DNA from 2 places in the Pseudoalteromonas sp. APC 3358 genome. Region 2 is predicted to be linked to the other one. Evidence: predicted binding sites of a transcription regulator. Region 2 holds the regulator's gene; the other holds the start of a gene.
The links. The regulator sigma-54, encoded in region 2, starts transcription at its own class of promoters, with help from an activator protein. The targets are predictions, from matches to a motif close to GTTGGCACGNNNNTNGNNT.
Positions count from the first base shown of each region.

Region 1: QL995_RS10820 (DUF2726 domain-containing protein) is a predicted target of sigma-54. The motif match lies at 14,872-14,890, and genes of this name have one in related genera.

Region 1 is NZ_JASDCE010000005.1:346,928-363,725, forward strand. It holds gene alaS (alanine--tRNA ligase) at 1-1,870, shown strand, start outside; gene QL995_RS10750 (aspartate kinase) at 1,877-3,094, shown strand; gene csrA (carbon storage regulator CsrA) at 3,186-3,377, shown strand; gene QL995_RS10760 (YcxB family protein) at 3,428-3,895, opposite strand; gene QL995_RS10765 (hypothetical protein) at 4,028-4,219, opposite strand; gene QL995_RS10770 (DUF1328 family protein) at 4,278-4,451, opposite strand; gene QL995_RS10775 (OadG family transporter subunit) at 4,971-5,213, shown strand; gene oadA (sodium-extruding oxaloacetate decarboxylase subunit alpha) at 5,225-7,006, shown strand; gene QL995_RS10785 (sodium ion-translocating decarboxylase subunit beta) at 7,020-8,150, shown strand; gene QL995_RS10790 (aldo/keto reductase) at 8,293-9,264, shown strand; gene QL995_RS10795 (hypothetical protein) at 9,278-9,454, shown strand; gene QL995_RS10800 (peptidoglycan DD-metalloendopeptidase family protein) at 9,529-10,842, opposite strand; gene tyrS (tyrosine--tRNA ligase) at 11,165-12,364, shown strand; gene ampE (regulatory signaling modulator protein AmpE) at 12,461-13,405, opposite strand; gene mtnN (5'-methylthioadenosine/S-adenosylhomocysteine nucleosidase) at 13,406-14,113, opposite strand; gene QL995_RS10820 (DUF2726 domain-containing protein) at 14,236-14,832, opposite strand; gene folE2 (GTP cyclohydrolase FolE2) at 14,949-15,869, opposite strand; gene arcB (aerobic respiration two-component sensor histidine kinase ArcB) at 16,102-16,798, shown strand, end outside.
Region 2 is NZ_JASDCE010000002.1:71,048-87,845, forward strand. It holds gene QL995_RS02985 (TIGR03899 family protein) at 1-832, opposite strand, end outside; gene QL995_RS02990 (SRPBCC family protein) at 801-1,382, opposite strand; gene QL995_RS02995 (EAL domain-containing protein) at 1,494-3,683, shown strand; gene QL995_RS03000 (YgiQ family radical SAM protein) at 3,814-5,991, shown strand; gene QL995_RS03005 (protein disulfide oxidoreductase) at 6,184-6,735, opposite strand; gene mgtE (magnesium transporter) at 6,792-8,150, opposite strand; gene QL995_RS03015 (HPr family phosphocarrier protein) at 8,281-8,553, opposite strand; gene rapZ (RNase adapter RapZ) at 8,596-9,441, opposite strand; gene ptsN (PTS IIA-like nitrogen regulatory protein PtsN) at 9,460-9,912, opposite strand; gene hpf (ribosome hibernation promoting factor) at 9,917-10,204, opposite strand; gene QL995_RS03035 (RNA polymerase factor sigma-54) at 10,231-11,730, opposite strand; gene lptB (LPS export ABC transporter ATP-binding protein) at 11,800-12,525, opposite strand; gene lptA (lipopolysaccharide transport periplasmic protein LptA) at 12,522-13,067, opposite strand; gene lptC (LPS export ABC transporter periplasmic protein LptC) at 13,057-13,611, opposite strand; gene kdsC (3-deoxy-manno-octulosonate-8-phosphatase KdsC) at 13,608-14,159, opposite strand; gene QL995_RS03060 (KpsF/GutQ family sugar-phosphate isomerase) at 14,160-15,131, opposite strand; gene QL995_RS03065 (calcium/sodium antiporter) at 15,135-16,103, opposite strand; gene QL995_RS03070 (ATP-binding cassette domain-containing protein) at 16,359-16,798, shown strand, end outside.

The DNA.
Region 1 (16,798 bases), on a different contig from region 2:
TTCAAACTACGAAATCGATTTATTTCAAGGCTTAATTGCTGCTGCTGCAAGTGTTACTAATGCACAAGACATGGACGACAAGTCACTACGCGTAGTGGCGGATCATATTCGTTCGTGTGCGTTTTTAATCTCAGACGGTGTTATGCCATCTAACGAAGGCCGTGGTTATGTACTGCGCCGTATTATTCGTCGTGCTGTGCGCCACGGTAACAAGTTAGGTGCACAAGGTTCGTTTTTCTATAAATTAGTTGCTGCGCTAATTGAGCAAATGGGTCAAGCGTACCCTGAGCTTGCTAAGCAACAAGAAATTATCGAAAAAGTATTACGCATTGAAGAAGAACAGTTTGGTAAAACACTTGAGCGTGGCTTAGCTATTTTAGAAGAAAGCTTAAGCGACCTTAAAGGCGATATTATACCGGGCGACTTAGTATTTAAACTTTATGATACGTATGGTTTCCCAGCTGATTTAACGGCCGATGTTGCGCGTGAGCGCCAGATGACAATTGATCATCAAGGCTTTGAAGAGTGTATGGCTGTACAACGTAAAACAGCGCAGCAAGCAGGTAAATTTGGTGCAGATTACAATGACCAATTAAAATCAGATAAACACACTGACTTTAAAGGTTACGACAGTACACATTACAGCGCGACCGTTATTGAAATTTTTGCCGGTGGCGAAGCTGTTCAGTTATTAGAAGATGGTCAACAAGGTATTGTAGTACTAGACCGCACACCGTTTTACGCTGAATCAGGCGGTCAAACGGGTGACACGGGTACTATTACAGTTGCTGGTGGCGAATTTAATGTTACTAATACCACTAAGCTTGGTAATGCTTTTGCTCACCACGGTACTGTACAAGGCCGTATTGGTGTTAATGACAAAGTTGACGCAACTATTGATGATACGCGCCGCGACAGCATTAAGAAAAACCACACAGCTACGCATATTTTACACGAAGCACTACGCCAACTATTAGGTGACCATGTAGGCCAAAAAGGCTCACTTGTTCAGCCAGATCGTTTACGTTTTGACTTTTCGCATTTTGAAGCAGTTACTAAAGATGAGCTACGTGAAATTGAGCGTGTAGTTAATGACGAAATTCGTCGTAACTTTGCACTTAACACTGAGCTTATGGCTATTGATGATGCTAAAGCGAAAGGTGCTATGGCATTGTTTGGCGAAAAGTACGATGACGAAGTACGTGTAGTTACTATTGGCGACTACTCTATTGAGCTTTGTGGTGGTACTCACGTTGAGCGCGCTGGCGATATTGGTTTATTCAAAATTGTATCTGAAAGTGGTATTGCCGCAGGTGTTCGCCGTATTGAAGCCGTAACCGGTGCAGATGCTGTAGCGTACGTTAGCGAGCAAGAGCAACAACTTAGCGATGTTGCAGCTTTAGTTAAAGGCGATAGCGCATCGGTACTTGAAAAAGTAACTGCGTTGCTTGAAAAATCTAAAGGCCTTGAAAAGCAAATTGCACAGCTTAGCGATAAGCTAGCAAGTGCAGCGGGCGCGTCTTTACTTGATTCGATTGTTGAAATTAATGGCGTTAAGCTACTTGTAGCAAACGTTGAAGGTACTGAATCTAAAGCGCTTCGCGGTATGGTTGATGACCTTAAAAACAAGATTGGCTCAGGTGTTATTGCTCTGGGTGTTGCCAGTGGCGACAAAGTAAGCCTAATTGCCGGTGTAACGAAAGACTTAACAGGCAAAGTAAAAGCTGGTGAGTTAGTTAACCATATGGCAGGTCAAGTAGGTGGTAAAGGTGGCGGTCGTCCAGATATGGCACAAGCCGGTGGTAGTGAACCACAAAACCTTGCTGCTGCACTAGATAGCGTTACAGCTTGGTTAACTGAGCGTACTTAAGCCTAAGTGGCGCTTATTGTTCAAAAATTCGGTGGCACTTCGGTCGGCTCAATAGAGCGAATTGAAGCGGTCGCCGACCTTGTTGTTAAAACCAGGCAACAAGGACATCAAGTGGTTGTGGTGCTCTCGGCTATGTCGGGAGAAACCAACCGCTTAATTAACCTCGCCAAACAAATTGATACTCGCCCGAGTAGCCGTGAACTAGATGTACTTATTAGCACCGGAGAGCAGGTTTCTGTATCACTGCTTGCTATGGCTATTATCAAACGTGGTCATTCAGCTGTAAGCTTATTAGCGGATCAAGTCAATATTCTAACCGACAACATGTTTGGTAAAGCCCGTATTGAAGACGTTGCTGCTACACGTTTAAAGCATGAGCTTGAGCATAACCGCATTGCTATTATTGCTGGGTTTCAGGGGCGTGACGTTGAGGGCAATATTACAACGCTTGGACGCGGCGGCACCGATACATCGGCTGTAGAAATAGCAACGGCTATAAAAGCCGACGAATGCCAGATCTATACAGACGTTGACGGCGTATATACTACAGATCCTCGTGTTGAACCTAACGCGCGCAGAATGAGCCAAGTTACTTTTGCCGAAATGCTAGAGCTGGCAAGTTTAGGCGCGAAAGTTTTGCATATTCGCTCGGTAGAAGCTGCAGGTAGACACAATGTGCCACTTAGGGTGCTTTCTAGTTTTAATCCTGATGAAGGCACATTAATAAGTTTTGAGGAGAACGATATGCCAAGCAAGGTGGTATCGGGGATTGCGTTTAATCGTGACGAATGTTTAATTAAAGTAGATGGTGTGCCAAGCGGTACGCAATATCTTTCAAAAATATTGAAACTTTTTGCTGATAATGGCATCGAAATAGATATGATTAATCAAGTTAATCATATCTTTGAAAAAATAGACTATGCTTTTACTGTGCACTCGAATGATTATCTGCAAGCACTTGAATTATTGAGCGAAGATCAAGCTCAACTCAGTGCTCAAAATATAAGCGGATTACCAACGGTAGCTAAAGTTTCTGCTGTTGGAATGGGTATGAAATCGCATTCTGGTGTAGCAAGTTTATTTTTTGATGCATTAGCGCAGGAAAATATTAATGTGGTTTTAGTCTCGACTTCTGAGATCAAAATTTCAGTTTTAATAGATGAAAAGTACCTAGAGTTGGCAGTTCGTGCATTACACAAAGCATTTTTAACAGAAAATGGATAGATTGAGAGTTTTTACTTACTTTTCAGTCTAATTTTCATTAGTATGTTTAAGCGGAATCTTATAATTTTTATTGGAACATGGGAGCAAGAGAATGCTAATACTAACTCGTAGAGTAGGTGAAACCCTAATGATTGGTGACGAAGTAACAGTTACTGTTCTAGGTGTTAAAGGAAATCAAGTTCGAATCGGTGTTAATGCACCAAAAGACGTATCAGTGCATCGTGAAGAGATTTACATGCGCATACAAGCTGAAAAGTCGAACCCTAATCCGGGCAATGCTTAATCAACACGTATACGTAGTTGAGTAATTAACTCAACTAGTCAAAAAGCCACTCACTGAGTGGCTTTTTTGTTTATAAAAGCGAGTGTTTCTGGGGTTAGTATTTGTTTTGAAATGTATTGCATGCCGCTTTTATTTTTAATAATAATACCTTGCTGAGTATCTATTACTTCGCTTATGTCTTGCCAAGTTAGCTGAAAGCTTTTGTAATGATTAGCCGATTTAATGCCTTCTTCATCAAAGGTAAGTGTTACCTCTGAGCCTGACGCTCTGCTGAGCATTTGTCTGGTTACCCACCAAGGTCTGCGATAGTAAAAAGCGACGCACTCTAGTACACCTAGCATGATCATAAACGATCCTAAGTAATGATCGTTTAAAACATAAATGCCAAATAAACCAAGCGCAACGAGGAGTACAAGTAAAAAGTACTTAGGTTTGGCGCGCTTACTGTAGGGGAGTGACTCATCAAAGCACTCGTAAAAGTAAGGTTTATCTAGTGTGTAGGTTGTTGTAAATGCCATATTGCCTTGCTTTAAATATCGTTTTTTTTATTTTAGCAAGCTAACCGCTAAATGAGCAGCTTTATAGTCAGTGATTTTATTACAGGCACAAAAAAACGGCCCTAAGGCCGTTTTTTAGCGATACAAGAAGAATTAACAGTTAGTTTCTTCAGCGTTTACGCCTTCTTTAACATTTTCACATGCATCTTCTACTTTGTTTTGCACGTCAGTTACTGCTTCGTCAATACGCTCGCCTGCATCTTCTGCATGGTTATCTTCACAACCCATGATGAAAAAACTTGCGAATAGACCGATTAATGCTGCTTTAACAGTTGTTGATTTCATAGTGTAATTCCTTGTAAGTATTAATTAAATTTTAGTGTTTGTTAGTTGAATGCTTTATCTACCTGGGTGATTTACCACGTAGTGCACCTGAAACTAATGAGATCACTAAAAGTACTAAAAATATAAAAAATATAATTTTTGCTATACCAGCTGCGGCACCTGCGATGCCACCAAAACCTAACACTGCAGCGATTAAAGCAATAACTAAAAATGTAATTGTCCAGCGTAACATTGTTTTCTCCTTGGTTATCAAATTTGCTCACAATAACTAATGCCAGTTATATGCCAAAGTTTATTTTTGTTTTATATCAGATGGTTATGGTTTTTAACTGTGTTTTTAGTTATTAGTTAGTTAGTAATTTTTACGCTTTGTTATGTAAGTTATTCACACTGTTACAAGTTACCGGTAAATATTCACTAAAAACAATGTTTTTGGTAAGACCAATTAACAATTGATGTGTGTTTTTGTACTTATTATAAAATTTGGCGGTTATTTTTATTAAGTTGAATAGTTAATTAACAACTTCCATATAACTATTAGCTATAGTCGTTATTTTCTGTATGTATTGTAGGGCGCATGATTGCTGGGTTATGGCATGTAAATTTGTTGAGTGTTATGTTGTTTATAGTTTAATTGGTTTTACCAATTTACAAGATGTAGACAAAGCGACTAGTTTTGTTATTATCCAGTGAATAAATATTTAATTAAATCGATTTTTTATTTTCGATATGGGTTTCAAGGGGGAGAAAAATGGATATAGGTGCTCTACTCACAACGGCTGGTAGCTTAATGCTAACTGGTATGGTTGGGGTGTTTGTATTTCTGTCGATATTAATTGGTGCAGTAACGCTTATGTCTAATTTGGTGACGCGCTATAGCGAACCAGAGGCATCACCAGCTAAATCACCGTCTTTTAAATCTCAAGGTGTGCCTAATGAGCACATCGCTGCTATTAGTGCTGCCATTGCTCAGTACAAATCAAATAATAAATAAGGGGCACACACATGGCTAAATTAAAATTAACAGAATTGGTATTACGCGATGCGCACCAATCATTGCTCGCAACACGTATGCGCCTAGACGATATGCTACCTATTGCTAGCAAGCTAGATGATGCAGGTTATTGGTCTATTGAATCGTGGGGCGGTGCTACATTTGATTCGTGTATTCGTTATTTAGGCGAAGATCCTTGGGAGCGTATTCGTGCGCTTAAAAAAGCGATGCCTAATACTAAACAGCAAATGCTATTACGCGGTCAAAACCTATTAGGCTACCGCCATTACGCTGATGATGTAGTTGAAAAATTTGTAGAACGCGCACATAAAAATGGCGTTGACGTATTTCGTATTTTCGATGCAATGAACGATGTACGTAACCTAGAAACAGCGATTAAAGCGGCTATAAAAGTAGGCGCGCATGCTCAAGGTACTATTTCGTACACGGTAAGTCCTGTTCATACGCTTGATATGTGGCTGACTCTGGCTAAGCAATTAGAAGATTTAGGCTGTCACTCAATTTGTATTAAAGACATGGCGGGTTTATTAAAGCCGTACGATGCTGAAAAATTAATTAAAGCACTTAAAGAAACCGTATCGGTTCCTATTGCTATGCAGTGCCACGCTACAACAGGTTTAAGTACTGCGACTTATCAAAAAGCGATTGATGCAGGCATTGATATGCTTGATACCGCTATTTCATCAATGAGTATGACTTACGGACACACCGCAACTGAAACTATTGTATCGATAGTTGAAGGAACTGAGCGCGATACCGACCTTGATTTAAACCACCTAGAAGAAATTGCTGCTTACTTTAGAGATGTACGTAAAAAATATGCGGCATTTGAAGGTAGCTTAAAAGGGGTTGATGGTCGTATTTTACTCGCTCAAGTACCTGGTGGCATGCTTACAAACATGGAAAACCAACTTAAAGAGCAAGGCGCGGCAGATAAGCTTAATGAAGTTTTGCTTGAGATCCCACGCGTACGTGAAGATCTTGGTTTTTTACCTTTAGTAACACCCACGTCGCAAATTGTAGGCACTCAAGCTGTACTTAATGTACTTACGGGCGAGCGCTACAAAACAATTACTAAAGAAACTGCTGGCGTATTAAAAGGTGAATATGGTTTAACACCAGCACCAATGAATAAAGAGCTACAAGAGCGTGTGCTTGATGGAGCAGAGGTTATTACTTGTCGCCCTGCAGATAACATTGCACCAGAGCTTGCAACGCTTGAAGCTGAATTATTAAAAGAAGCGCAAGAGCAAGGTTTAACACTTGCTGATGAGCAAATTGATGACGTACTAACTTATGCATTATTTCCACAAGTTGGTTTGAAATTTATTAAAAATCGTAATAACCCTGATGCATTTGAGCCTATTCCTACCGTTGAAGATAAGAGCAATAAGGCAGCACCAAAATCGGGATCAAATAATAACAGCGTTAAAGCTGAGCAATACAGCGTAAAAGTAGATGGTAAAGTTTACGACGTAGTAGTGGCGCAAGGTGGTGAGCTAAAAGAAGTAACATTAAAAGACTCTGAGCACATTCCTCAATCTGCTTCAGTTGCATCAGGTGAAACCCTTAACGCACCTTTAGCCGGTAATATTTTTAAGATTAAGGTAAAAGCTGGGCAAGTTGTTAACGAAGGTGATGTAGTGATTATTATGGAAGCCATGAAAATGGAAACCGAAATACGCGCAATGCATACCGGAACTATTGCCGAAGTGTTGGTTGGTGAAGGCGATGCCGTAACTACCGGCGACGCTATGATTGCATTAGCTTAGGAGCAAATAGAGGATGGACGGTATTTTAAACCTCTGGAATGCTACTGGCATTGCTAACTTTACAATCCCATCGTTAATTATGATTGCGGTAGGGTGTTTATTACTGTTTTTAGCGATAGCTAAAGGCTTTGAACCACTATTATTATTACCAATTGGTTTTGGTGCAATTTTAACAAATGTACCAGTGGCAGGTTTGTCAGACCCAGGTGGGCTTTTGTATTACGTTTATTACGTGGGTATTGATACGGGGATTTTTCCGTTATTAATATTTATGGGAGTAGGGGCGCTGACCGACTTTAGCGCGCTTATTGCAAACCCACGTATGTTGTTATTAGGTGCGGCTGCACAGTTTGGTATTTTTGCTACATTGTTTGGCGCTATATTACTTAACTATGTGCCAGGTTTTGAGTTTACTCTACAGGACGCATCGGCTATTGCAATTATTGGTGGTGCAGATGGACCGACTGCAATATTTTTAGCGTCAAAACTGGCACCTGATTTACTTGGTGCAATAGCGGTAGCCGCATACTCATACATGGCACTTGTGCCAATTATTCAGCCGCCAATTATGCGTGCGTTAACAACCCCAGAAGAACGTAAAATTAAGATGCCAGAGCTTCGCAAAGTATCTAAAAAGGAAAAGATTATTTTCCCTCTTATGGTGCTTAGTTTAACGGCTATGTTTTTACCGGCTGCTATACCGCTTGTAGGTATGTTTTGTTTAGGTAACTTAATGCGAGAGTCGGGTGTTGTTGATAGATTAAGTAACAGTGCTCAAAACGAAATCATCAATGTTACAACTATATTTTTAGGTTTAGCTGTAGGTTCAAAGCTTGCTGCAGATAAGTTTTTAACTGTTGAGACGATTGGTATTTTAGTGCTTGGCGCACTGGCTTTTGCAATTGGTACGGCATCTGGCGTATTTATGGCAAAAGGACTTAACCGCATATCTAAAACACCTATAAACCCATTAATTGGGGCAGCAGGTGTATCGGCTGTGCCAATGGCGGCACGAGTAGTTAATAAAGTTGGCCTTGAAAGCAACCCACATAACTTTTTACTTATGCATGCTATGGGACCCAACGTAGCGGGTGTACTTGGTAGTGCAGTTGCTGCGGGTATTTTATTAGCACTTGTTGGCTAATAATTAACGTGGTAGTTAATAAATGATTTAGCGCAGTTTACTGCGCTTTTTTTTGTTCTTAATTTGTTCACCGCTAAATGGTTTCTTGTTCAGCGCTTTTTGTTTACAGTAACAGCTCTTCAAAATTTTAAGGATAGTTATCATGCTTCACACACCTTTAGCAAAGCACTTACCTCATGTTAGTAAACTTGTATTCGGATGCATGGGTCTGGGCGGCGGTTGGAATAAAGACGCAATCACTGATGCACATGTTAAGCAAACTCATGAATGCATAGATAACGCTATTGAAGGTGGCATTAACTTTTTTGACCATGCTGATATTTATACTTTTGGTAAAGCGGAGCAGGTTTTTGGTAAAGCATTAAGCGAGCGACCAGAGCTTAGAGAGCACATGTATATTCAATCTAAGTGTGGGATTCGTTTTGAAGATGACTTAGGGCCCAAGCGCTATGATTTTTCATCAAAGTGGATTGAGCAATCAGTTGAAGCATCCTTGAAGCGATTAAATACAGACTATTTAGACGTACTTATGCTGCATCGTCCTGATCCACTCATGGAAGTTAACGAAATTGCTCGTATATTTAGTTGCTTAAAAGAAAGCGGTAAAGTGCGCAATTTTGCAGTATCGAATATGCAGCAACATCAAATGAATTTTTTACAGCATGCACTTGATATGCCGATTGTGGCTAATCAAATTGAGGCTAGTTTACAAAAACATCAGTTTGTTGATGAAGGTGTATATGCCGGTAACAGTGACGGTAAGGATCTTAATTTTACGCCAGGTAGTATTGAGTACTGTCGCCATTTTGAAATTCAAATTCAAAGCTGGGGCAGTTTATGCCAAGGATTATACAGCGGCAGTGATTTATCAAACGCATCGCAGGCTGATATAAACACCAGTCTTTTAGTTAATAAGCTGGCTGCACTTTATGATACTTCTGCTGAGGCTATTGTTATTGCATGGTTACTGCGCCATCCCGCATCTATTCAGCCTATTATCGGAACAACTAATGCCAAGCGTATTAAAGCCTCTTGTGATGCTGTAAACGTACAACTAACTCGTGAGCATTGGTATGCACTTTATGTAAGCGCTAAAGGCCATGAGCTACCATAAGTAGGGCATTGATATGAATATATTCGTTATTTTAATTGGTTTGTTTGTCGCGCTAGCGATACTTATTCCACTGCTTGAAAAATATCAAAGTAAAATAGGGCTCAACGGTGCAACCAAATACAGCAAATATATTTGGCCATTAGTGATGGTGTCCTTAGTGATTCAGCTCATTTATGTATTAATGTATTAATGGTTTTTAGCGTATACAAAAAAGCCTTTGCAGGTTTAACCTGCAAAGGCTTTTTTAATGTTTATTAATAAACTTTATTTAAGTGCTAACTGTAGCTCGCGATTGCGCTCAAGTTGGGCAATAAAGTTATCTGCAATCGGTTTAAACTTAGCAAGTTCTGAGCGAGGTAGTGGCTCTGACTTAGGAAGTTTTACTGTTTTAGGATTACGGTGAACGCCATTTACTAAAAATTCATAGTGTAAATGCGCGCCAGTAACACGACCCGTAGAACCTACAGTACCAATTTGTTGGCCCTGTTTAACTTTTTGGCCCGTTTTAACTAGTTTCTTATTTAGGTGTAAGTACTTAGTTACATATTGTGTGCCATGGCTAATAAATACGTAGTTACCGTTGTACTTGCTGTAACCCGCTTTAACTACCTTACCGTTACCTGATGCAACCACCGGTGTGCCAGTGCGTGCCGCAAAGTCGATACCACGGTGCGCTCTAACTTGCCCAGTAACTGGGTGTAAGCGACGAGGATTAAAGCTCGAACTAATATATTTAAAGCTTACAGGTGCACGTAAAAATGCTTTTTTCATGCTACGCCCTTCAGGCGTATAAAAATTGCCGTCGGTATGGCGAATCGCTGCAAAGCGCTGACCTTGGTTTACAAATTCAGCGGCAATAATTTTACCGGTACCAATAAACTCGCCATCAACATAATGAGACTCGTAAATTAAGCCAAACACATCGCCTTTACGAATGTCGTTTGCAAAATCAACATCCCAACCAAATATGTCAGCAAAGTTCATTATTTGGCGTTCGCTTAAACCTGCCGCTATTGCTGAAGTCCAAAAGTTGTTAGATATTTCGCCGCCAGCGGTTTTGGTTAGCGTTTCAATTTCTTTACTATCAATAGCTGTATCGTAGTTACCTTCTTCATTTAAGGTAACAAATAAAGTATCGGTTTTTGAAATCACATAGCGCAGTTGAGCCAAAGAGCCATCTTCAGCTGTCGCAAAGCTAAGTATTTCACCGGGGTGAATTTTAGTTAGCTTGCGCGTTTCTGCGTTAGTGTTAATTAGTTTATGGAGCGTTTGAGCTGAAAAACCAGCACGTTTGAAGATAATTGCTAAATTGTCGCCATTTTTAACTTTATGATCGACAAAGTCGTATTCTGGTAACTTTTCTGCTGCTTGCTCTGAATTTAACTCAGTTAATTTTTCGTTGTCATCAACTTTAACTTGTAACTCATAGCGCTTGCCTATCTCTAATGCATCTGCATTATTGTCTTTAGAAGCAGTCGCTTTTTCAGAAGGAAGAAATGCCAAGCCGGCAATAGCAGAAACTAAACCTAAAATAAGCAATTTGTGTTTTTTTGGGAGAGTGTTAACCACGTGAACCATAACGTGCCTTTTTCTGCTGTCAAGATAATAAATACATAATATTGCAGGATATACTTAATAATGTACGAATACTAGTGCTTTGTAGATTTAAACTAACCTTAAACTACGCTAAAATCAGGGTTAGGAAGCCTTTTTTAACGTCCTATCTAACTAAGACTCAATTCATTTTGTTTAGTTGCATTAATAACTTAAAAAGTTATTTTAATTAGGTAGAAATTTGTTATGTTAGCTACATATATATATTCGGTTTAAACCTATATTAAACCGTGATTACAAGTAACTAGTCCGCCCCTTCGTAGGCAGAATTTTGGAGTAATACAAAGTGGATTTACAAACCGCTCTAGCAGAGATAAAACGCGGTGCAGAAGAAATATTAATTGAAGACGAACTAGTTGAAAAACTAAAGTCGGGCAAAAAGCTAAAAATAAAAGCTGGCTTTGATCCTACAGCCCCTGATTTACATTTAGGGCACACTGTACTAATTAATAAAATGAAAACCTTTCAGGATTTAGGTCATGAGGTTATTTTCTTAATTGGTGACTTTACTGGCATGATTGGTGACCCAACAGGTAAAAACGTAACGCGTAAACCACTTACTCGCGAAGACGTACTAGCCAATGCCGAAACATATAAAGAACAAGTATTCAAAATTCTAGATCCTGCTAAAACCACTGTTGCATTTAACTCTACTTGGATGGAAAAGTTAGGCGCTGCAGGTATGATAAAACTTGCTGCTAACCAAACAGTAGCGCGCATGCTTGAACGTGATGACTTTAAAAAGCGTTACGGCAGCGGTCAACCAATTGCAATTCATGAGTTTTTATATCCACTGGTACAAGGTTGGGATTCGGTTGCACTAGAGTCAGATGTTGAACTGGGCGGTACTGATCAGCGCTTTAACTTGCTAATGGGTCGTGAGCTACAAAAAGTTGAAGGGCAAAAGCCGCAAACAGTATTAATGATGCCATTACTTGAAGGTACTGACGGCGTTCAAAAAATGTCTAAGTCGCTTGGTAACTACATTGGTATTACTGATGCGCCTAACGATATGTTTGGTAAAATAATGTCAATTAGTGATGTGCTAATGTGGCGTTATTACGACTTATTAAGTGCGCTTTCTATTGAAGAAATTGCAGCTCAAAAAGAACGTGTTGAGCAAGGTACGAATCCGCGCGATATTAAAATTGAACTAGCTAAAGAGCTAATTGCTCGTTTTCATAGTGAAGCTGATGCACAAGGTGCACATGATGATTTTATTCAGCGTTTTCAGAAAAAAGCGTTACCAGATGAAATCCCAGAGCTGACAATCACTATTGCAGAAGATACTATTTTAATTGCTAACTTGCTTAAAGAAGCAAATTTAGTAGTAAGTACATCAGAAGCAATGCGTATGATTAAGCAAGGTGCAGTTAAACTTAACGGTGAAGATAAAATCACTGACACCAAACTTGAAATAGCAAAAGGCACAACGGCTATTTACCAAGTAGGTAAACGTAAGTTTGCAAACATCACTGTAGCTTAAATACCATTTGAAAACTAAAAAACCAGCCTAGGCTGGTTTTTTTGTGCTCGTATTTTGGGGTCTGTAAATAGTTACGAGGTAGTCACTAAATAGTCACTAAATCACTTTTAATATTTCAATACTTACAATTACTAACAACCAAAATACACGCGCCTGATTTAATCTATTAATTATTACAGGTACATCCTCGGGTGTAGGTAGTCTATCAGTACCTATACGCATTTTATTAAAGCGAGTACCTAAATAAACTGCAGGCCCGCCCAGCTGCACGCCAAGTGATGCAGAGCATGTGCTTAGTAGCCAACCTGTATTTGTTTGATAAAAATGTCTGCCATAATGCTTTATGTAGTGCATGCTTTGTTTGCTCGCTCTACTTGCTGCAATAGTTAAAGCGAGTAAGCGCATTGGAATATACTCAATAATAAACAAGAGAGTTTTAAGCGGTTTTAAAAAGTAGCTATTTGGGGATATGTCACTACGCCAGGCTTGTTGTATTAAAGTAAGTAATCGATAGGCGAGGGCAGCAATAGGGCCAAAGGCTAAAAATATAAATATAACTACGAAATAGTATCGAGCAGTGCGCAGTATTAAGCTTTCAATTAATGCTTTGATAATACCAGGAGATGAAAGCCTATTAACTTCACGGGCAAGCAGTGGTTTTAGTAATTCGCGTGCTGTCGATTTTTGATTTTGTTTAGTTAGCTTTGCAATGCGAAGTGCTTTTTTATCAATACTCTTACTTTCTAAGCATAAGTATAAAATAAGGCCAGCGAGTAATTCAGGATAAAAAGCAAACTCGAGTAGTAGCACTACAATAATGAGAATGACACTTAAAATGAGCGTGCTTGCGAGTATAGCTGCCAAATATTGATATCTTTTAGGTTCTTTGCTTTTGTATATGCGCTTGCCAATAGCACTAAAAACAGCATTTAACGCTGTATTAGGATGATACCAGCTAATAAGGGGAATAAAGCGCTCAGCAAGGAGCGCTAGTATGAAGGCAATAAAGTCCAAGTGATTTTGAACAATATTGCTAAGCATTTACAGAGACACTGCAGTTAGCTTTTCTAAAAGTGCGACAACCATTTTAGATGAGTTGATTGATGCTGTTTCTAGGTATTCTTCAAATGATTGTGGTGACTCTTTACCTGCAATATCAGACATTGAGCGAATTACAACAAATGGTGTGTTAAGCGTAAAACACGTTTGTGCAATTGAAGCGCCTTCCATTTCAACGGCAAGCATTGTAGGAAAATCACTGCGTGCTTTATCGATACGCACAGGGTCACACATAAATGTGTCACCAGTACAAATTAAGCCAACAAGTGTTTTAACATCACTGATTTGTTCGATTGTTTGTTGTGCTGCTTCAACTAATTTAGGGTGAGCTGTAAAGCCTGCTGGCATTTGTGGTACTTGGCCAATTTCGTAGCCAAAAGCAGTAACATCTACATCGTGATGACGTACTTCTGACGAAATTACTACGTCGCCAACACTTAGAGAAGGATCGAATCCACCGGCAGAGCCTGTGTTAATTACGCAATCAGGTTTGAAGTTGTCAATTAGTAAGGTAGTTGCAATTGTTGATGCTACTTTACCAATACCAGATTGTACAAGTGTTACTGTGTTACCAGCCAATTCACCAGTATAAAAAGTGAAACCTGCTTTAGTTAAAATTTGTGGGTTTTGCATCGCTTCACGTAAAATTTTAACTTCTGGCTCCATTGCGCCAATAATACCAACATTCATAATGTTTAATTCCTGAGTTTGAATCACTTGATTATACGTGAAGTTAGCAATAAAAAACAAAAAAGCGAGCTTGTTTATGAGCTCGCTTTAAATACTTTTTAGGAGAGTATTTAATTTGGTTTTTAAATTTCAGCTAAAGCAGTTGTTTGTGCTTTGGCTTGAGAAGGTGAAAGTACCGCTGGCTTATGTGAGCGATTACGAACAGGGCGCTGCGTTTGTGTTGCTGCAGGCTTACCAAGTTTAAACATAATTGCATCGCGTACTTCAGAAGGACGGTAGCCCGATTTAACTTTCATACGAATATGTGGAATGCCCGCAGACTCTAGTGCACCGTTTACAAACCAGTCGCGTTGAGCTTTGTGGCCATCTTTATTGGCATTGTTAACTAGGTCAACGGCCGCAACAATAGTTAGTTTTTCTTTATCGATTAATACAAAGTCGAGTTGCTTATTTTTAGCTTTAGCTAAAGCAGCACGTTTAGATTTAATAGAAAGACCTTGCTTACAGTCAATAACGTCAATTAGCTTAACGCGACTAACAATTTTATATTGATCGCCAACAGCACGCTCGAGAAGATTTAAAAAAGCGCCTTCAACCTGCGTAAAAACAGTTTGCTTGCGGGTAAAAGGATACGGGTTTCCGCCATCGTCATTAAATTTTGACGCAACAACAGAAGCCCCGACAACTAATACTAGAATTAATAATAAAGCGAATTCCATACGGTAACTCCATAACAACAAATTGACACTGCTCAAATAAAGCAATTTACGTGCCTAAAAAGTATGAGTTATAAAATAATTACCAACTGTTTATAAAAGCTAAAACTATGTAGCTATTAAGCTTTGTATCCACCTTCAATACCTTTAACCGCAATAGCTACAGCATCGTGTGCATGGAGTGATTCATAATGGTTTATTTGCAGCCAGTAATCGCTGTAATTATCTGTTTCTAATAAAGCTTTAATTTTACGCGCTGCATCTTCACAAAACATAAGATTTTGACCATTTAAACGGGCAAATTCTTGCTCGTCTTCGCGTTTTACTGCCGCTTGTACAGGCGTTTTAAGTTCAGCTTCGAGGGTATTTATTAGAGTCACTACGTCAAATTCTTGAATATTGCTATCAAGCTTTACTTTTACGTTGGCAATAGAGCGCTGCGAGTGAGGTGTAGCGACTATGCCTTGTGTAGTGCCTAGCCATTCGTGCACATCTTTTTGGCTTAAGGTTTCTTGGTTAAACTTTTCGTTAAACGCGTTTTGTATAAGCTGGCGTGCAAGTGCTGCAGAGCAAGGGCATGTTGAAGAATAGGTAACATCTACGGTTAGCTCGTAGCTAATAATGTTATTTTCAATTGTACTGGTAAGTACAACTGGGTAGCTTTTCCAGCCTGCTTTACCACTTAATAGTGACTTACGGCGTAGCGGTAGTTCAAATTTAAATTCAATTTGTGCTTTATCGCTCAGCCCTTCGTGGCTAGTTATAAAGGTATCGAGTGCTTGCGCTATTGTTTGCGGATTGACTTGCTGCTCAGTCGAAAGCAGGTCAAGTGCTAAAAATAGACGTGACATATGAATGCCTTTGGCATCTTCTTTATGCAAATTTACAAATGCACGAGCTTTGGCATTTACTGTAACTGGAGATAAGTCTCGTGACTCAAAAATAAATGGCAGTTCGATTTCGCCCATGCCAACCCAGTCTAATTTACCTGTTCGTAAAGCGGGTGCAGTGTCTGCTATATCTGGCATCTTGGTTTGCATGTGCGCTACTCGTATTTTGGAGATAATAAAGCGGGGCATTTTACACTAAATAATTTATTGCTGAAATGATGAGTTTAAGAGATGAGCAAAATCAAACATGAAAAATTCTGTTTTTATCGCACAACATGGGTAGTGGTAGGAGAAAAATGCTAAAATCTGGGAAAATGGTATGTTTATACATGCGCATTGCCTTCTTTATATTTAAGCACACAGCTAAGAGATAAAATTACGTATGACCGATTATTCTTTGAGCCCTTGGGCTCGGGTACTTTCCAGCTCAATAACGCGATTTGGTGAATTTAAAACCGCAGCTATTTGTTACACTTTATTTTTAACTGTATCTCTTATTTTATCGAGCATGTTTTATTATGTTGCGATAGGCGAATTACACCTTGTTGATATTTTGGCTGTGGTATTTTTTACGGCTGTGGTTTCTCCTTTAATTATAAGTGTATTACTTAATTCAATACGTCAATTAGATGCCTCGTATGCTTATTTAGATAGCGCAACCAAGCAGGAGAAGCTCTTAAACCAAACCTTAAAAGACAACATTAGTCGTTTAAATATTGAAATTGATGAGCGTAAAATGGCATTTCATGCCAAGCATCGCGCTATTGAAGAGCTGCGCCGAGAAATTGCTGAGCGTAAAAAAACACAACAAGAACTTGCCCAACAAAGTATGTTGCAACGCTCAATCGTTGATTCATCTCCCGATTTATTTTATTACCGCGATAACAACGGTGTATTTGCCGGCTGTAATAAAATGTTTGAAGAGGTAATGGGAAAATCAAGTAGTGAGTTAATAGGAAAAACGGTTGAGCAGATATTCCCGAGTCATTTTTTAGCTGAAGTTTTGGCAACCGATAAAGAAGTAGAGCAAAGCCATAAAGCACTAACTATAGATGTAGGCTATGAAGTAAATGGTGAAA
Region 2 (16,798 bases):
ACTGCTTATAGACCTTATTGACAGGGAAATTAATGAGTTTAGATAGCTCGTCACCTGTTTGCGTAAACTTGTAATAGCTTAATACCAAATCACTACTCTTTGCTTTTAACGTTACCTTTTGCGATAAAAATGAAAGGGTAAGTTCTTGTCCCGCTTTAAGCACTGCAGATTCAATTTCTTTTCTATACAGTAAATTAAGATCCATGAGCGTTAAAATATCAGGAAAGCTAATACCCGTTTTTCCTAAATTTAGAGATACTTTATTGCCTTTTCGTAGCAAATCAAACAAAGATGGTTTTTTGTAAAAACCGAGTAAAATAAAGTGGCTGTCGTCTTTTTCGTTATAGCCTGAGAGCGACACACATTTTTGCAAAGAGTCTGCTTCTCGCTGTGTCATATGTTTTAAAGTTTGTAGGCTTTTAATTGAAAACGTACCAGGATTGAGTGTTTCTCCTGTTAAAATTTTTGCCCATAAAATTTGCATTGATTCATTAGAAGTATCTTCACACAGAGCTATAAAATGCTCTACCCAATCAACATCGGGCTGTTTACTACTTGCTACATCAGGGCAAAACCCCATAGCCATTGCTAAAATTGATTCTATATTTTGTTGTTGTTTAATAAGTAATAAATCTTGGCGCTTTTGAGCGCGAGCTAAAACAGAGTTTTCACTGTTGATATGATAAAGCGGCTTAATTTGGCCCTTAATATCGTAACTTTGCTCGTTAGTGGGTAGTACACCGTTACTACCTACTTTTGTTATAGGGTAACCAAGTAAGGATTCGATGATGTTGGCAAGATTAATTCTCGCCTGTGCTGTTTTGACTGTCATGACTGTGCATTATCCTTTGTGGATCACTAAGCTGTGCAACAGTTTGAAGGTTATTTAACCCCAGTGAAACTGTATTACTGAGTACGTACTCGCTTAAAATTGCAGTGTAACCAGATATTAAAGGAGCAGTTGTTTGACCTTTAATATTACATATTAACGTAACTATACCGTTTTGCTCGCTAAGGTTAAAAGTGCCTCTAATAATATGTTCAGCATTTAAAAGTATGTTGAAGCTGACTTTATTTTGGCTTACCGAAGTTATGATCATTTCACCATACCCCCATTTTCCTTTCCAAGACTGATGAGCCCCTAGGCCAGAACTGGGTTCGCCCAAAGTAAAACGTATGCTGGGGTCTACTTTTTCCCATGGAGACCATTTTTGCCATTGGCTAAAGTCGGTGATAAGCGGCTTTATTACTTTAAGATTGGCATTAATTTCGATTGTTTTATTTACACTATAACTTTGAGGCAGTATTAGCCCTACCAGTGCCAATACTAATAGTAATAACAGTACGCATTTGATTAATATTTTTAATGGTTTAATAAGCACACCTTTTATTAGTTTTTCAAGTTGAAATACAACAACTTTTTATTAATCGACTATAGTATGAATTAGATTATAAACCAAAAATAATTTATTGATTGCTACTTAGGAGAGCGAATGTCGTCAGATCAAAACGATTTTTTATTTTTTGAACAAGATTTTGAAGACGATGCTGTTGTTGAGCAGACTAAGTTTTGGGATATTTTAATTGTTGATGACGAACCTGAGATTCATTCTGTAACAAAATTAGCTTTGTCTGGCGTTGAGTTTTTAGGGGCTGGCTTGCGATTTCACGATGCTTATTCGGGTGCAGAAGCAATAGAAGTGCTAGCTAAAAATAAAAATATTTCGGTTATTTTTTTAGACGTTGTTATGGAAACTGACGATGCCGGTTTGCAGGTTGTAAAAAGGGTGCGTGACGAATTAAATAATCAACATGTAAGAATTATTTTAAGAACAGGGCAAGCAGGTATTACACCAGAAGAAAAAGTAATACGAGAATACGACATAAATGACTATAAAACGAAAACAGAGCTGACTCGTTCTAAGTTAGTAACTTCGCTTATAACCGCTATTCGCTCATACGAGCAGGTATGTCAGCTTGAATATCAAAGTGATGCAATGAACACGATTGTTTCAGCATCAAAGTCTATTTTAGGACTTACTGATGTTAAGCAATTATGCAAAGAAATCATCAAGCACATGAGTATTATTTTAAAATGTTCACCTAGAGGGCTTGTTTGCAGTAAGTTAGATGGCGATGATTTTATTCAGGTCTTAGGTGGTTGCGGGCATTACGAAAGCTATTTTGGTAAAAAATTAATTAATGTTGATAGCAAAGTATTTGAACAAGTTGAGTCGTGTTTTGGTTTGTCGAAGCACCAACACATAGACTCAAGTTCAACATTTATATTAAAAAGTAAGCATCGAAAAGCGGCTTTATATATAGAGTGCGACCACATTCCCTTACAAGCACAGCTACAATTTGCTGAAGTTTTCTTAACTAATGTAAGTGTAGCACTTGATAACATAAGGTTATTTGTAAAGTTAAGAGATGCTGCTTATAAAGATGTGCTTACTGGTATTTCAAATCGTACTAACTTTATTGAGCGGGTGGTGAGTTATCAAAAGCCACACGTGAACGATCATGTATTTGTATTACTTGATGTAGTTAATTTTGCAGATATTAATAATGGCTTAGGGCAAGAGGTCGGCAATAAAGTATTAATTGGCATTGTGCAAAGGTTAAGAGAAAATTACCCAACAGCTAAATTACTATCACGTATTGGCGCTGATGTTTTTGGTTTTATTATTCGCCAAGACGAATTTGACTTAAAAAAATTGAATGAGCAATTAGGTATTTCATTTTACGCAGAAGAACATTTACTCCCTATCGATTTTAGAGTGGGCTTATGCCAACAACAAGACTTTCAAAGTAGCGGTATTGATACACTTAAAGTTGCTTATATTGCACTTGACCAAGCTAAAAAAGCAAAGCATAAAGAAGGCGTTTATTACAATATTGATATGCAAGATAAGATGGCTTGGCGGATAGGGATTATTAGGCAGTTACGTCATGACTTTGCTCGAAATAAATTAGAGGTATGGTACCAACCTCAACTTGCACTAGATGACTTATCGCTAATTGGATGTGAGGCATTATTACGCTGGCCGGCAAGTGATGGCGTGTATATATCACCGGCTGTATTTGTGCCACTTGCAGAGGATGCGGGCTTAATTGTTGATATAGGGCAGTGGGTATTAGAACAAGCTTGCCAACAGCAAAAGCGCCTAGAAAATATGGGCACAGAAATTTGTATTGCAGTTAATGTGTCTGTTCCACAGTTTAAAGTAAAAGGTTATGCGCAAACTGTTAAAAATACATTGTTAAAATATGGTGTTAAGCCAAAAAACATAGAATTAGAAATCACCGAGAGCGTAGTAATGGATGAGCTGGAAACGGTTATTAGTACGCTAAGCGAGCTAAAAGAACTCGGAATGGAAGTTGCTATTGATGACTTTGGTACTGGTTTTTCGTCGCTGAGTTACATTCAAAGTTTACCTTTGGATCGGTTGAAAATAGATCGTGCATTTATTAAAGATTTACCAAATGACGACACTGGCGCTATTGCTGCCTTAGTTATATCACTTGGTGCTAAGTTGGGCTTAAAAACAATTGCTGAAGGGGTCGAAACACAAGAGCAAGCCCAGTTCTTAAAAAATTTAGGATGCGATGAAGTACAAGGTTTTATGTATGCTAAACCCATGCCTGAAAATGAATTAATAGAATTTATAAATAAACGCTAAAAAGATTAACTTATTATTTAAGCTAATGAACGATTTAGAATTTAAGGCGCGATATGCTTTGACTACTTTGTATATATAAACAATTTAGTAGGGTATAATTCGCGCCTTTTGTTATTCTACGGCCACAATTATGAGCACACTCAAAGCTAAGCGCGCCTTATTTTCATACCCTAAATACTGGGCTGAATGTTATGGCACCGCGCCATTTTTACCAACTACACGTGAAGAAATGGATGCACTTGGCTGGGATAGCTGCGACATAATAATAATTAGTGGTGACGCGTACGTCGATCATCCTAGTTTTGGTATGGCGGTAATTGGCCGTGTACTTGAAGCGCAAGGTTTTAGAGTAGGTATTATCGCCCAGCCAGCATGGGACTCTAAAGATGCATTTATGGAACTAGGCAGACCGAATTTATTTTTTGGTGTAACAGCTGGCAACATGGATTCGATGATTAACCGCTATACAGCTGAAAAGCGTATGCGCCACGATGATGCTTACACGCCAGATAACGTAGGTGGTAAACGTCCAGATCGCGCCGTAATGATTTACTCGCAAAAATGCCGTGAAGCATACAAAGGAATACCAATTGTTATTGGTGGTATTGAAGCGAGTCTTCGTCGTATAGCTCATTACGACTATTGGCAAGAAAAAGTACGTCGTAGTATTTTGTTTGATGCAAAAGCTGATATTTTAATTTACGGTAACGCAGAGCGTCCGTTAGTTGAAGTTGCACATCGTATTGCCGCAGGCGAAACAATGGATACTATTCAAGATATTCGCGGCACGGCTGTTATCAGAAAAGAACCTTTACCAGGTTGGCGTGGAAGTGACTCCACCGCTATAGATAAAATTGGTAAAATTGATCCAATTCCAAATCCATACGGCGCTGATGATGTTGGCTGTAGTAAATCTGAATTTAAACAAGCCGGTATAGATTTAAAAGCAGAAGCTGCAAAACCGATTATGGTTCAGCCTGCGCGACCTAAGCCATGGGAAAAAACTTACGTTAAGTTACCTGCTTATGAGCAAGTAAGTGTTAACAAACCTTTATACGCCCACGCTTCGCGTATTCTACATCAAGAAACAAATCCTGGTTGTGCAAGAGCACTGTTTCAGCGACACGGCGATCGTTCTATTTGGGTAAACCCGCCAGCATACCCATTAGAAACACATGAGATGGATGCTGTGTTTGGTTTACCGTATCAGCGTATTCCTCACCCAAGTTACGGCGACTCTAAAATTCCTGCTTACGACATGATAAAAACGTCAGTTAATATTATGCGCGGCTGTTTTGGAGGTTGTTCGTTTTGCTCAATTACGGAGCATGAAGGGCGTATTATTCAAAGCCGTTCGCAAGAATCAATTATTGAAGAAATTGAACAGATTAGAGATAAGGTACCCGGTTTTACTGGTGTTATCTCTGACTTAGGTGGCCCAACGGCAAATATGTATAAACTGCGTTGTACTAGCAAAAAGGCAGAAAGTACCTGTAGACGTTTATCATGTGTGTATCCTGAAATTTGTAAGCATATGGATACAGATCATACGCCAACAATAGACTTATACAAAAAAGCACGTGAAGTTAAGGGTATCAAAAAGGTATTGATTGCTTCTGGAGTTCGTTACGACTTAGCTGTACGCGACCCGCGTTACGTTAAAGAATTAGTAACGCATCATGTAGGTGGCTACTTAAAAATAGCGCCAGAGCATACAGAGGATGGTCCATTATCAAAAATGATGAAACCAGGTATGGGGGCGTACGATCAATTTAAAGAATTATTTGATAAGTACTCTAAAGAAGCCGGTAAAAAGCAGTATTTAATTCCTTACTTTATATCTGCTCACCCAGGGACAAAAGATGAAGACATGGTAAACATGGCTTTATGGCTTAAATCAAACGACTTTAAGCTTGATCAGGTACAAAATTTTTACCCATCACCGATGGCTAATGCGACGACTATTTACCACACAGAAATGAACTCTTTACGTAATATAAAAAACAATACAGAAGTTGTTCCAGTACCTAAAGGTGCTCGCCAACGTAGATTACATAAAGCTATTTTACGCTACCATGATGCAGCAGGTTGGCCGATGATACGTGAAGCACTGCGTAAAATGGGTAAAGCTAATTTAATTGGTAAAGGGCCTAACTGTTTAGTGCCTGAAGAAGGGCGTGATGAAAAAGCAGGTAAAGGTGGCAGTAAAGGCGGACGTCCTGCACTAACGCGACATACCGGTTTTAGCCAATTTAAAAAGGCAAACACTAAACCAAAAGTAGGCGGTAATCGTCAAAGTACACGTTAGTGATTCAATCTAATAACAACTAGTAGATTAGTTTAATTACGCTAAGGTTTTTTAAAACCTTTTTAATACGTAAATTAAGTAAACCTTGCTCTTTATTATCTATATTATTGTAGGTGATAAAGAGCGAGCTTTTAGAAACCCCTCTTGAGATAGCACATATTTAGTGCCTATATACTTGCAGTTAGTTTTTTCTTAAAACGTTGATGATAACCACAAACGTAATTTAAGTGACCATAACGGCTGAATGCCTGTTAGCCCTTGCGTCATTTTATTATCTTTTAAGATTATATAAGATGGCGTGACTTGCCCTTGCCAATCGGCAAATATCTCACCGTGTTGATCGTTGACAGTGGTAAAACTGTAGCCATGATCATTTAGATACTCATGTAGTTTTTGATCCGAGCCTGATTTTATTGCGATGCTCACGACAGGGTAGTTATTCTCGTTTGCGAGTTCGTTTATGGCAGGGGAGGTAATGCTACAAATAGGGCACCAAGTTCCCCAAAAATAGACAAGTGTTGGTTTATCTTGGCTCATTGCTGACAAATCAATGTTTTGCCCTTTATAATCTATTAATTGTAATTGAGGATTTGCTGGCATAACAGGTTGTCGCCACCAATTTACAGCGTTATAAATTACGAAAAATATGAAACCATATATCAACACACTTTTTAATATTGATAGGCCTTTTTGTTTTGGCGTTTTTTTAGGTGTGTCTTTTTTATTTTTGATATCCGTTGTCATAGTTGCAGCTTTACCCTAAGTGTTTTTTACTTTAGTTATTTGCAAAGGTTTCTAATTTAAACCAGCAACCAAGTAGCAGTACCTAAAAAGGCGAATATACCCACAATATCTGTCACCGTGGTTAGCACCACACTCCCTGCAAGTGCTGGGTCTATATTCATTCTTTTAAGAATAATAGGGATACTCGCACCAGCAACACCTGCCACCACTAAGTTCATAAACATAGCGAAGGCGAGTACGCCACCAAGCATAAAATCCCATTGCCATAGGGCAATAACACCTGCTATTAACAACGACCACAAAACACCGTTTAACGCGCCAATAGCAAGCTCTTTCATCATTAAAAAGCGTTGGTTAGTTTGATTTATATGGCCTACCGCAATACCACGAATAACAAGCGTTAATGATTGGCTACCTGCAACACCGCCCATAGAAGGGACAATACCGTTAAGTACAGCTAAAATAGGTAAAACATCTAAAGTGCCTTCAAAAAAGCTAGCTACAAAAGCAGCTGCAAGTGCAGTTAGTAAGTTGACACCTAACCAAACTGAGCGTTTTTTAGAGCTTTTTAGTACTGGCGCAAAGGTATCTTCTTCATCATCAAGACCGGCTAAGCCCAATAAACTATGCTCAGCATCTTCTCGGATTACGTCAACGATGTCATCGATAGTGACACGGCCAAGGAGCTGATCGTTATCATCGACTACGGGGGCCGATATCCAATTATGACGTTCAAATAATTGCGCGACTTCACTTTCATCCATTGAGATTGGAATGGATTCACAATCTTCATCCATTAAATCGCGAACAATCTTTTCTGGCGGGTTAGTTAATAATGTACTCAGCGATAAAGCGCCTATAAAGCAGTTATGCTTATCAACAACGTACAAGTCATCGGTACCTTCTGGTAACTCGCCACGTAGCCTAATATACCTAAGTACAACATCAAGCGTAACATCAGGGCGAATGGTCACCGTATCGGTGTTCATTAGCGCGCCAGCAGAACGCTCTTGATACGAAAGTGCTTGTGTTGCACGCTCACGGTCTTGAATGTCCATCGCGCTAACAACGTCTTTATAAACGGTGTCTGGCAGACTACGTAATACTTCACCTAAGTCATCGTGGCCCATATCTTCTGTTGCGGCTGCAATGTGCTTAGGTTCCATTTGGGCAATAATGCCTAAACGAACATCTTCTGATAGTTCTTCAAGAACATCACCTTGCACATCAGGATCAACCAACTGCCAAAGGAGTCGGCGAATTTTATGTGGTGATGATTCTAATAATAATGCGGTATCACAAGGAGCTGTTTTTGCGAGCATGCGCCTAACTTGAACAAATTGACCACTATTGAGTGACTTAGTCACCTGTTTTAGTTGCTGTAGTGGGTAATCTTGTTCAAAAGCTTCAGGCATTGGCGTCCTTTATAAATTTTTATATTACTTTATGGGGAGAGGTGAGTTAACTGGCGTCACTAACCGTATTTATTTTATATATCTGTTTTAGTTGGGGCATTAGTAATGCGAGCATTATTTTTATAACTGTTTATTCTTGTTCATTAAAACGTTGTGCTATTAATTCTCCAACAGCATGTAAAGCTTGCTCAGAATCGGGGCCTTTACATACAACTTTTACTTCTTTGCCTTGGCTACTTTCAAGTAACATTAATGCAAGTACGCTATCGCCTGCAGCTTCTTTGTCATCTTGAAATAATGTAATTGTCGCATCAAACTGCACTGCCAATTGGGCAAGCACTGTGGCTGCTCTGGCGTGCAATCCTAATTTGTTTTTTATTAAAAAAGTGTCTTCACAATGCATAACTTACTCTACCTAAGCTGAACAGGTGATTATTCAGCTATATTATTTTTCTTGTTCGCGATGGCGAATTTTCACATTGGGATGTGTCATTGCAAAACTTTCACCGATAGTTTGCGCTAAATATACAGAGCGATGTTGTCCGCCTGTACACCCAATGGCAATGGTTAAATAACTGCGGTTATTTCGCTCTAAGTGCGGTAACCATGTTTGTACAAATGTTTGAATTTGCCATGTGAATTTTTGCACTATGCTGTGATTGGCCAAATAATCTTTAACGGGTTGATCTAACCCATTTAAAGGTTTTAATTCAGGTTCCCAATGTGGATTTGGTAAAAAGCGTGCATCAAATACGTAATCTGCTTCTTTTGGTATACCGTATTTAAAACCAAACGATTCAAACGTGACAATCAGTTGCTTATCTTTTTTACCTAAAATCTTTTCACGAATAGATTCAGCAAGTTGATGAACGCTTAAATCAGTCGTATCTATCATAAAGTCGGCGCGGGTGATTAATACATCAAGTAATTCTTTTTCTTTTTTGATGGCTAAATCAAGAGGCAACGAGTCAATTGATAGTGGGTGTAATCTACGAGTTTCAGAAAAACGTTTGATCAATGTTTGATCGTCGCTATCTAAATAAAATAACGTAGGGTTTGCAAAGCCTGGCAAGTATTCAAGAATATCGTTAAATTCATCTTGTTGTTTAGGGATGTTACGCACATCAATGCTAACAGCAATTTTATCGTAGCTATCAGACACACTGCGAACTAATGAAGGAAGCAAGTTAACTGGAATATTATCTACGCAATAATAACCTAAATCTTCTACAACGCGTAAAGCAACCGACTTTCCAGAACCAGAACGGCCGCTTATGATAATTAACTCCATTTAACACCCTTTATAAAACTATGATTGATTGACAATAACTTGGTAAAGCTCAGCATCTGATTTTGCACTGCGTAACTGTTTACAAAAATCTTTGTTGTTTAGTTTATCAGCAATGGTTGCTAGAGTCTTTAAGTGCTGCTGGTTATCGCCATCTGGTACGATGAGTGCAACGAAAATATCAACAGGGCGATTATCGATTGCATCAAAATTTATTGGAGTTTCGCTAACGAGTACTAAAGCCAAAGGCTCTTCTGCACCGCTCATTCTTCCATGAGGAATGGCAATGCCACGCCCTATACCTGTACTACCCAATTTTTCTCTGCTCATTAAAGCATTAAGAATATCTTGTTGCGGTAAATACGGAAGTTTGTCGTGAGCAAGTTCGCTAATGAACTCTAAAATTCTTTTTTTGCTATTAAAAAGGACCGCAGCTTTGCTGCAGTCCTGGCATATAAGTGAGCTTAATTTCATCATATTAGTGTCGAGCAAGCTTCTCTTTGTGTTTAATTACTTGTCGATCGAGCTTGTCGATCAACGAGTCAATGGCGGCATACATATCTTGATGTTCTGTAGAGGCAAATAGCTCAGCACCGCTTACGTGTATGGTGGCTTCTGCTTTTTGATTTAATTTTTCTACATCGAGAATGACATGAACATTATTAATATGATCAGAGTGTCTTTCTAGCTTCGCAAATTTGGTATTAATATAGTCTCTTAGTGAATCGGTTAATTCTACGTGACGACCAGTTAAGTTTAGTTGCATAAGCATTACCCTCTTTTTTTTGCGTCTTAAATCAAACTTTTACGCTGATTTGACGGTGGAATAGCCAGAGATTCGCGGTATTTTGCGATTGTACGTCTCGCTACTTTAATTCCTTGCTCAGCCAATATATCCGCTATTTTGCTATCACTCAATGGTTTTGCTGAGTTTTCTGCTGCGATTAATTTTCGGATAAGCGCACGGATTGCTGTAGATGAACATTCACCACCGTTTTCGGTGCTTACATGGCTTGAGAAAAAGTATTTAAGCTCAAATATACCACGGGGTGTGTGCATATACTTTTGGGTTGTTACGCGCGAAATTGTTGATTCGTGCATTTCTACCATTTCAGCAACATCATTTAAAACCATTGGTTTCATGGCTTCAGGACCGTGTTCAAAAAAGCCTTGTTGTTGCTTAACAATACAATTTGTTACTTTTAATAGCGTGTCGTTTCTACTTTCTAAGCTTTTAATAAACCATTTAGCTTCTTGTAAATGCGAGCGAATAAACTGGCTGTCACCACTGGATTTTACAGTGCGAGACATTGCAGCGTATTGGCTATTAACACGAATTTTAGGCATGCTATCTGGGTTTAACTCAACAACCCAGCGGCCTTTAATTTTTTTAACTGACACATCGGGAATAACATACTCAGATTCTTCTCTTACAATAGTATCTGCAGGTTTAGGGCTAAGAGTATGTATTAATGTCATTACTTCTTTAAGCTCTTCTTCTTTGAGCTTAGTTTTCTTCATTAATGTACGATAGTCACGAGCAGCTAATAAATCAATATGCTCGGTTAAAATCATTTTTGTTTCATTAATGTAAGGTGTTTCTTTATCAAACTGGTTAAGCTGAATACACAAACACTCTTGTAAACTACGTGCAGCAATACCAACAGGATCAAACAGTTGGATGCGTTTTAATACAGCTTCAATTTCATCAAGTTCGACTTCGTTATCATCTTCGTTTTCTTGATTAAAGCTTTCTAAAATCTCTTCGCAGCTTAGTGTTAAAATACCTGAATCATCGACGGCTTCTACAATAGCAATAGCAATAGCTTCGTCTGTAGGGCTAAATGGCGTTAGTTGTAACTGCCACATTAGATACTCATGGAGCGTTTCAGTAGAGGCGCCTTGGTATATTGATTCGTCTTCAGGCATCGGACCCGATGATGCTGCTGGAGCGGCACTCATGTACTCATCCCAACTAACATCCATAGCCATGTCGTCACTTAGCGTGTCTTTTGCAAGTGCTTCACCACTATCTTGTTCGTATTCGCTTGGAGCATCATCGGCAGATGCGCTAACAGTTATGTCATCTGTATCTGCTTTTTGCTCGTTTTTACCTGCAGCGTCTTCTGAATAGTCTGCTTCTTCAACCTCTAATAGCGGGTTGCTGTCGAGAGCTTCTTGTATTTCTTGCTGGAGATCCAATGTACTGAGTTGCAACAAACGAATAGCTTGTTGCAGCTGTGGAGTCATTGTAAGTTGCTGGCCCATGCGCAGCTGTAGTGATTGCCTCATGTATCTCTAACAATCCTTTTATGTTGTTATAATTAATACTAGCAGATGCTTAAAGACATGGCGTAAATGTTACAGCCTAAATTGCTCGCCTAAGTAAACATCGCGTACTGTTTTATCATTTAATACGTGTTCTGGAGTACCTGATGCAATCAGCTCCCCATGAGAAACAATGTAGGCTTTTTCACAAACATCAAGGGTTTCTCTTACGTTATGATCGGTAATTAATACACCAATCCCACGATTTTTAAGATGTTCTATTATTTTCTTTATATCTAATACCGAAATCGGGTCAACACCTGCAAATGGTTCATCCAGTAATATAAATTTAGGATCTGCTGCCAGCGCACGTGCTATTTCAACACGACGACGTTCGCCACCCGACAATGCCATACCTTGGCTATCACGAATGTGTTGTATGCTAAATTCATCTAATAATTTATCGAGAGTGTCTTCTCTAGCTTGTTTATTTAACTCTTTGCGCGTTTCTAAAATGGCCATTAAGTTTTGATAAACAGTCAGCTTTCTGAATATTGAAGACTCTTGCGGTAAGTAGCCAATGCCTAATCTAGCACGACTATGCATAGGTAAAAGAGTAATATCGTTATCGTCTATCGATATTTTACCTTTGTCGCTAGGTACAAGTCCTACTATCATATAAAACGTGGTGGTTTTACCTGCGCCGTTAGGGCCAAGTAAGCCAACAATACTGCCAGCTTTGACTTCAAGGCCGACGTTTTTTACAACTTCACGGCCTTTATAGCTCTTTGCTAATAGCTCTGCTTTTAATGTGCTCATGGTTGACCTTTGTCGCTTTTTTTACTTTTTTTAGTCTCGATTGGTACTAAAATTGTGTGAACGCGGTCAGTTGAGTTTTCATCTTTTTCGGCACTGATTAGCTGCTGCTCTATATCGTAGGTAATGCTTTTAGCATTTATTTTTTGTCCCGCTTGCGATACTTGTGCATTACCAACAAGCGTTAAAAAACGCTTAGATACATCATAACGCACTTCGTCAGCACTGGCGCTCATAGTCGTGCCATCTGATTGCTTTTCTTCAAAGTGCGCAGGGCTACCTGTAGCAATTAATAATTGTTTATTATCACCAAGTTCATCGCGTTTATGTACTTCTAAGCGGTCGGCTGTGATACGGCGGTTACCGTGAATAATTTCAACGTTTTTCTCAAAAATCCCGACATTAGCTTTTAATTGACCTTCTTGCTTATCGGCGCTTATTGAAATTTGATTTGCAGTCGGTTGCGTGTTTTGCTCTGCAGCACTACTATTAAACGCTAGTATAAGTGTAGGAATAATAAGTGATTTTAATATTTTATTGGTCATAATATATGGTTCGCGTATGGTTAATTAGTTTTATCACTTCGGTTTTTAAGTCGGCTTCTAGGCCTTTACCAGTGATTTTTAAATTGGGTCCAGTGATGATAACGGGTTGCTCCGAACGCATTGTTAATAGCTTTATATCTACCTGAATATTATCAGCATTGATTTTGTCTATCATGGCGTTATCGGTTAAGTTTTTGGCAACCACATTGCCTTCTAAAATTAATTGTTTGTCTTCGTATAATGTTGCTTCGTCTGCATTTATTTGCCACGTTTGCTTTTCGTTATATAAAGTAAAAATAGGTTTTTCAAAAAACGTAAAACCTAATTGTTGATATAGCTCCATTTTAGCCGCAGTGACTTTGTGGCTAATTTTACCTTGTTCGTCATAGGCTGTTTGTTTGAGTTCAATGGCTATGTAATCAGGCTTGGCAATAACTTCAGGCTCAGTCTGAGGTACAATATTTGTTTGTGTAAAATAAGGGTACCAAAGCCAAACCATACAGCTAATGAATAAAACGCTTAATATTATGCGCGCTGCATTCATGAACTAGTGCCTTGTGTAGTCAATGCTTTACCATTTTCAAGCATAAGTAAGTCGGTGAGCTCTCTTACTGCACCAAAGCCGCCAGGCATTTGCGTTACATAGTGTGATAAACGTTTAATAAGTGGATGGGCATCATTTACTGCAACAGCAAAGCCGACTAATTCCATAACGGGCATGTCAGGACCATCATCACCGATATAAGCAATTTGTTCATCGCTAAGGTTGAGTTTGTCTTTTAATTCTTGATAGGCAATGAGCTTATTTTCTTGGCCTTGATAAATATGCTGTACGGTTAAGCTGCTCATACGTTGTTGCACTATTTGTGAATGACGACCAGTAATTACAGCAACTTCAAAGCCACTGTTTATAAGCGCTTTAATGCCAAAACCATCTTTTGTATTAAATGCTTTTAGCTCTTCACCTTGATTACCAAGGTAAATACGGCCATCAGAAAATACACCATCAATATCGCATATAAGTAGTTTTACTTTTTTAGCGCGTGCTTTTGCATCATCGCTCAGCGGTTGATAGAGTTCTTCAAATTGCATTTATAATACTCCTGCTTTTAATAGGTCTTGCATGTTTAATGCGCCAATAGGTTGGTTTTTCTCATTGACGACGATTAAGCCATTTATACGTTTGTGTTCCATAATATTAAGCGCTTCAGCAGCCAAAATATCTTGCGTAGCCGTTGTGCATGACTTAGTCATAACAACATCTATTTGTGTTGTATGAATATCAATTCTTTGCTCTAAAATACGACGCAAATCACCATCGGTAAATAATCCCACGAGCTGCTGATTTTCATCAACAATGGCTGTCATGCCTAGCCCTTTAGCAGACATTTCAATAAGGGCATCTTTAACTGTTTGTGAAACGCTAATAATAGGTGTATTTGCGCCGCTGTGCATAACATCTTTTAAAGTAAGTAATAAGCGCTTGCCTAAACTACCACCTGGGTGAGATAGCGCGAAGTCATCAGCTGTAAAGCCGCGAGCTTCTAATAATGCAACCGCCATGGCATCGCCCATCGCAAGCGTTGCAGTGGTACTTGATGTAGGAGCTAGACCCAATGAACAGGCTTCTTTTTCTACTTTAATACACACATGTACATTAGCAAGGGTCGCCATGGTTGATTGCGTATTGCCAGTCATCGATATCATTTTGGCACCAAGTCGTTTTAAAACCGGAATGATATTTAAAACTTCGCTGGTCTCCCCTGAATTAGAAATAAGCATAACCACGTCATTTTTAGTGATCATCCCTAAATCACCATGACTTGCTTCACCAGGGTGAACAAAAAATGCTGGACTGCCAGTGCTTGCAAGGGTTGCCGCTATTTTATTGCCAATATGACCTGATTTACCCATACCAATGACAATAATACGGCCTTCGCAGTCGTACATTAATTGGCACGCGTTATGAAAGTTTTCATCTACATATTGTGCAATATCACTAAGTGCTTGGCGTTCAACATCTAAAACGCGAAGGCCTTGTTCAATAAAATTTAGCGTTGCCATCATTTACCCTACTTGACTAAAAATATACCCTTGGTAACCCAAAAACGCTATTAGCAATAAGCCGCCTTCTACTCTATTGATACGTTGGGTGCCTCTAAAGTTCAATGACATAATAATAAGAGCAAGTGTTGCGCCAATCATAATTAATACGTCTCGGCTTACTAATGATGGGTCAATGGCAGAAGGGTTAATAATACCGGCAAGTGGTAATACCGCTAGAATATTAAATATGTTTGAGCCAACAATATTACCTAGTGCTAAATCATCTTCATTTTTAAGTACACCTGCAACCGAAGCGGCAAGTTCAGGCAAACTAGTACCGATGGCAATAATTGTTAAGCCAATGACTAAGTCGCTTAAGCCGAAGTATTTAGCAATATCGACAGCCGAACCTATTAAAAAATGAGAGCTAACAGGTAGGAGTATCATGCCGACAACTAACCAAAATACCGCTTTTTTCGTAGGTACATCGTTTGGTACATCGTCGCAGGCTTCTGACACAAATGGATCATCTTGGTTTTTTGCACGCATAGATACAATAATTAACCCACCGATGAATACGATAAAGCCAACCAAAAGTGCAACACCTTCATTAAATGAAAAGTAGTTATCTGAGAACACATACCAAGTAGCTAAAGATACGAGCATCACTAATGGCATTTCACGTTTTAATGTACTTGATGAAACTGAAAGAGGGCGAAATAGAGCAGTGATACCTAACACAAGTAAAATGTTTGTAATATTAGAGCCAACAGCATTGCCAACCGCTGTGTCGGTTTTGTTAGCTAGAGCGGCAGAGGCTGAAACCATCATTTCAGGTGCTGAAGAGCCCATAGCTACCACGGTTAAACCAACAATAAGTGTAGGTACACCAAAGTTTTTAGCAAGAGCCGCAGCGCCATAAACAAACCTGTCTGCACTCCAAACAAGAGCTGCAAAACCAAGAATTAAAATAACAAACGAGGTAACCATTGTGTTAAGCCAGTTATACAAAATACGGATGGCGCGAATAGTAACAAAAGCCAAGATGAAAGTATAAATAAAAGAGTAAGGTCAACTACGTAACAATGCTGCTTTTAAACAGCTAATTTAAAAATTTAAGCCGGGGTTAAGCTGTTTTGAGCGAGTCTTATAATCCTTTTCATGGGTGTATTACAAAATCTTACGAATTGTTTTTTCCATCTTTGACAAAAAAGCTTTAAAATAGGTGCACTAGTGAACATTTTTATGGAGAGCGACTTGTCGCAATCAATAGTAGAAGTCAAGGATGTTAGCTTTTCGAGAGGCAATAGAACTATATATAAAAATATGAGTTTTAGCGTTCCTAAAGGTAAAATTACTGCGATCATGGGGCCAAGCGGAATTGGCAAAACCACTATGTTGCGTTTAATTGGTGGTCAGCTTAAACCAGATTCAGGTGATATTTTATTTGAAGGTGGCAGCATTCCTAAAATGTCTCGTAAAGAGTTATACGAAGCACGTACTAAAATGAGCATGCTTTTTCAAAGTGGTGCGCTGTTTACTGATATGTCGGTATTTGACAATATTGCGTTTCCTATAAGAGAGCACACAAAGCTAAGTGAAGACCTTATCCGATTAGTTGTATTAATGAAATTGCAAGCGGTTGGGCTACGTGGCGCTAAAGATTTAATGCCCTCTGAGTTATC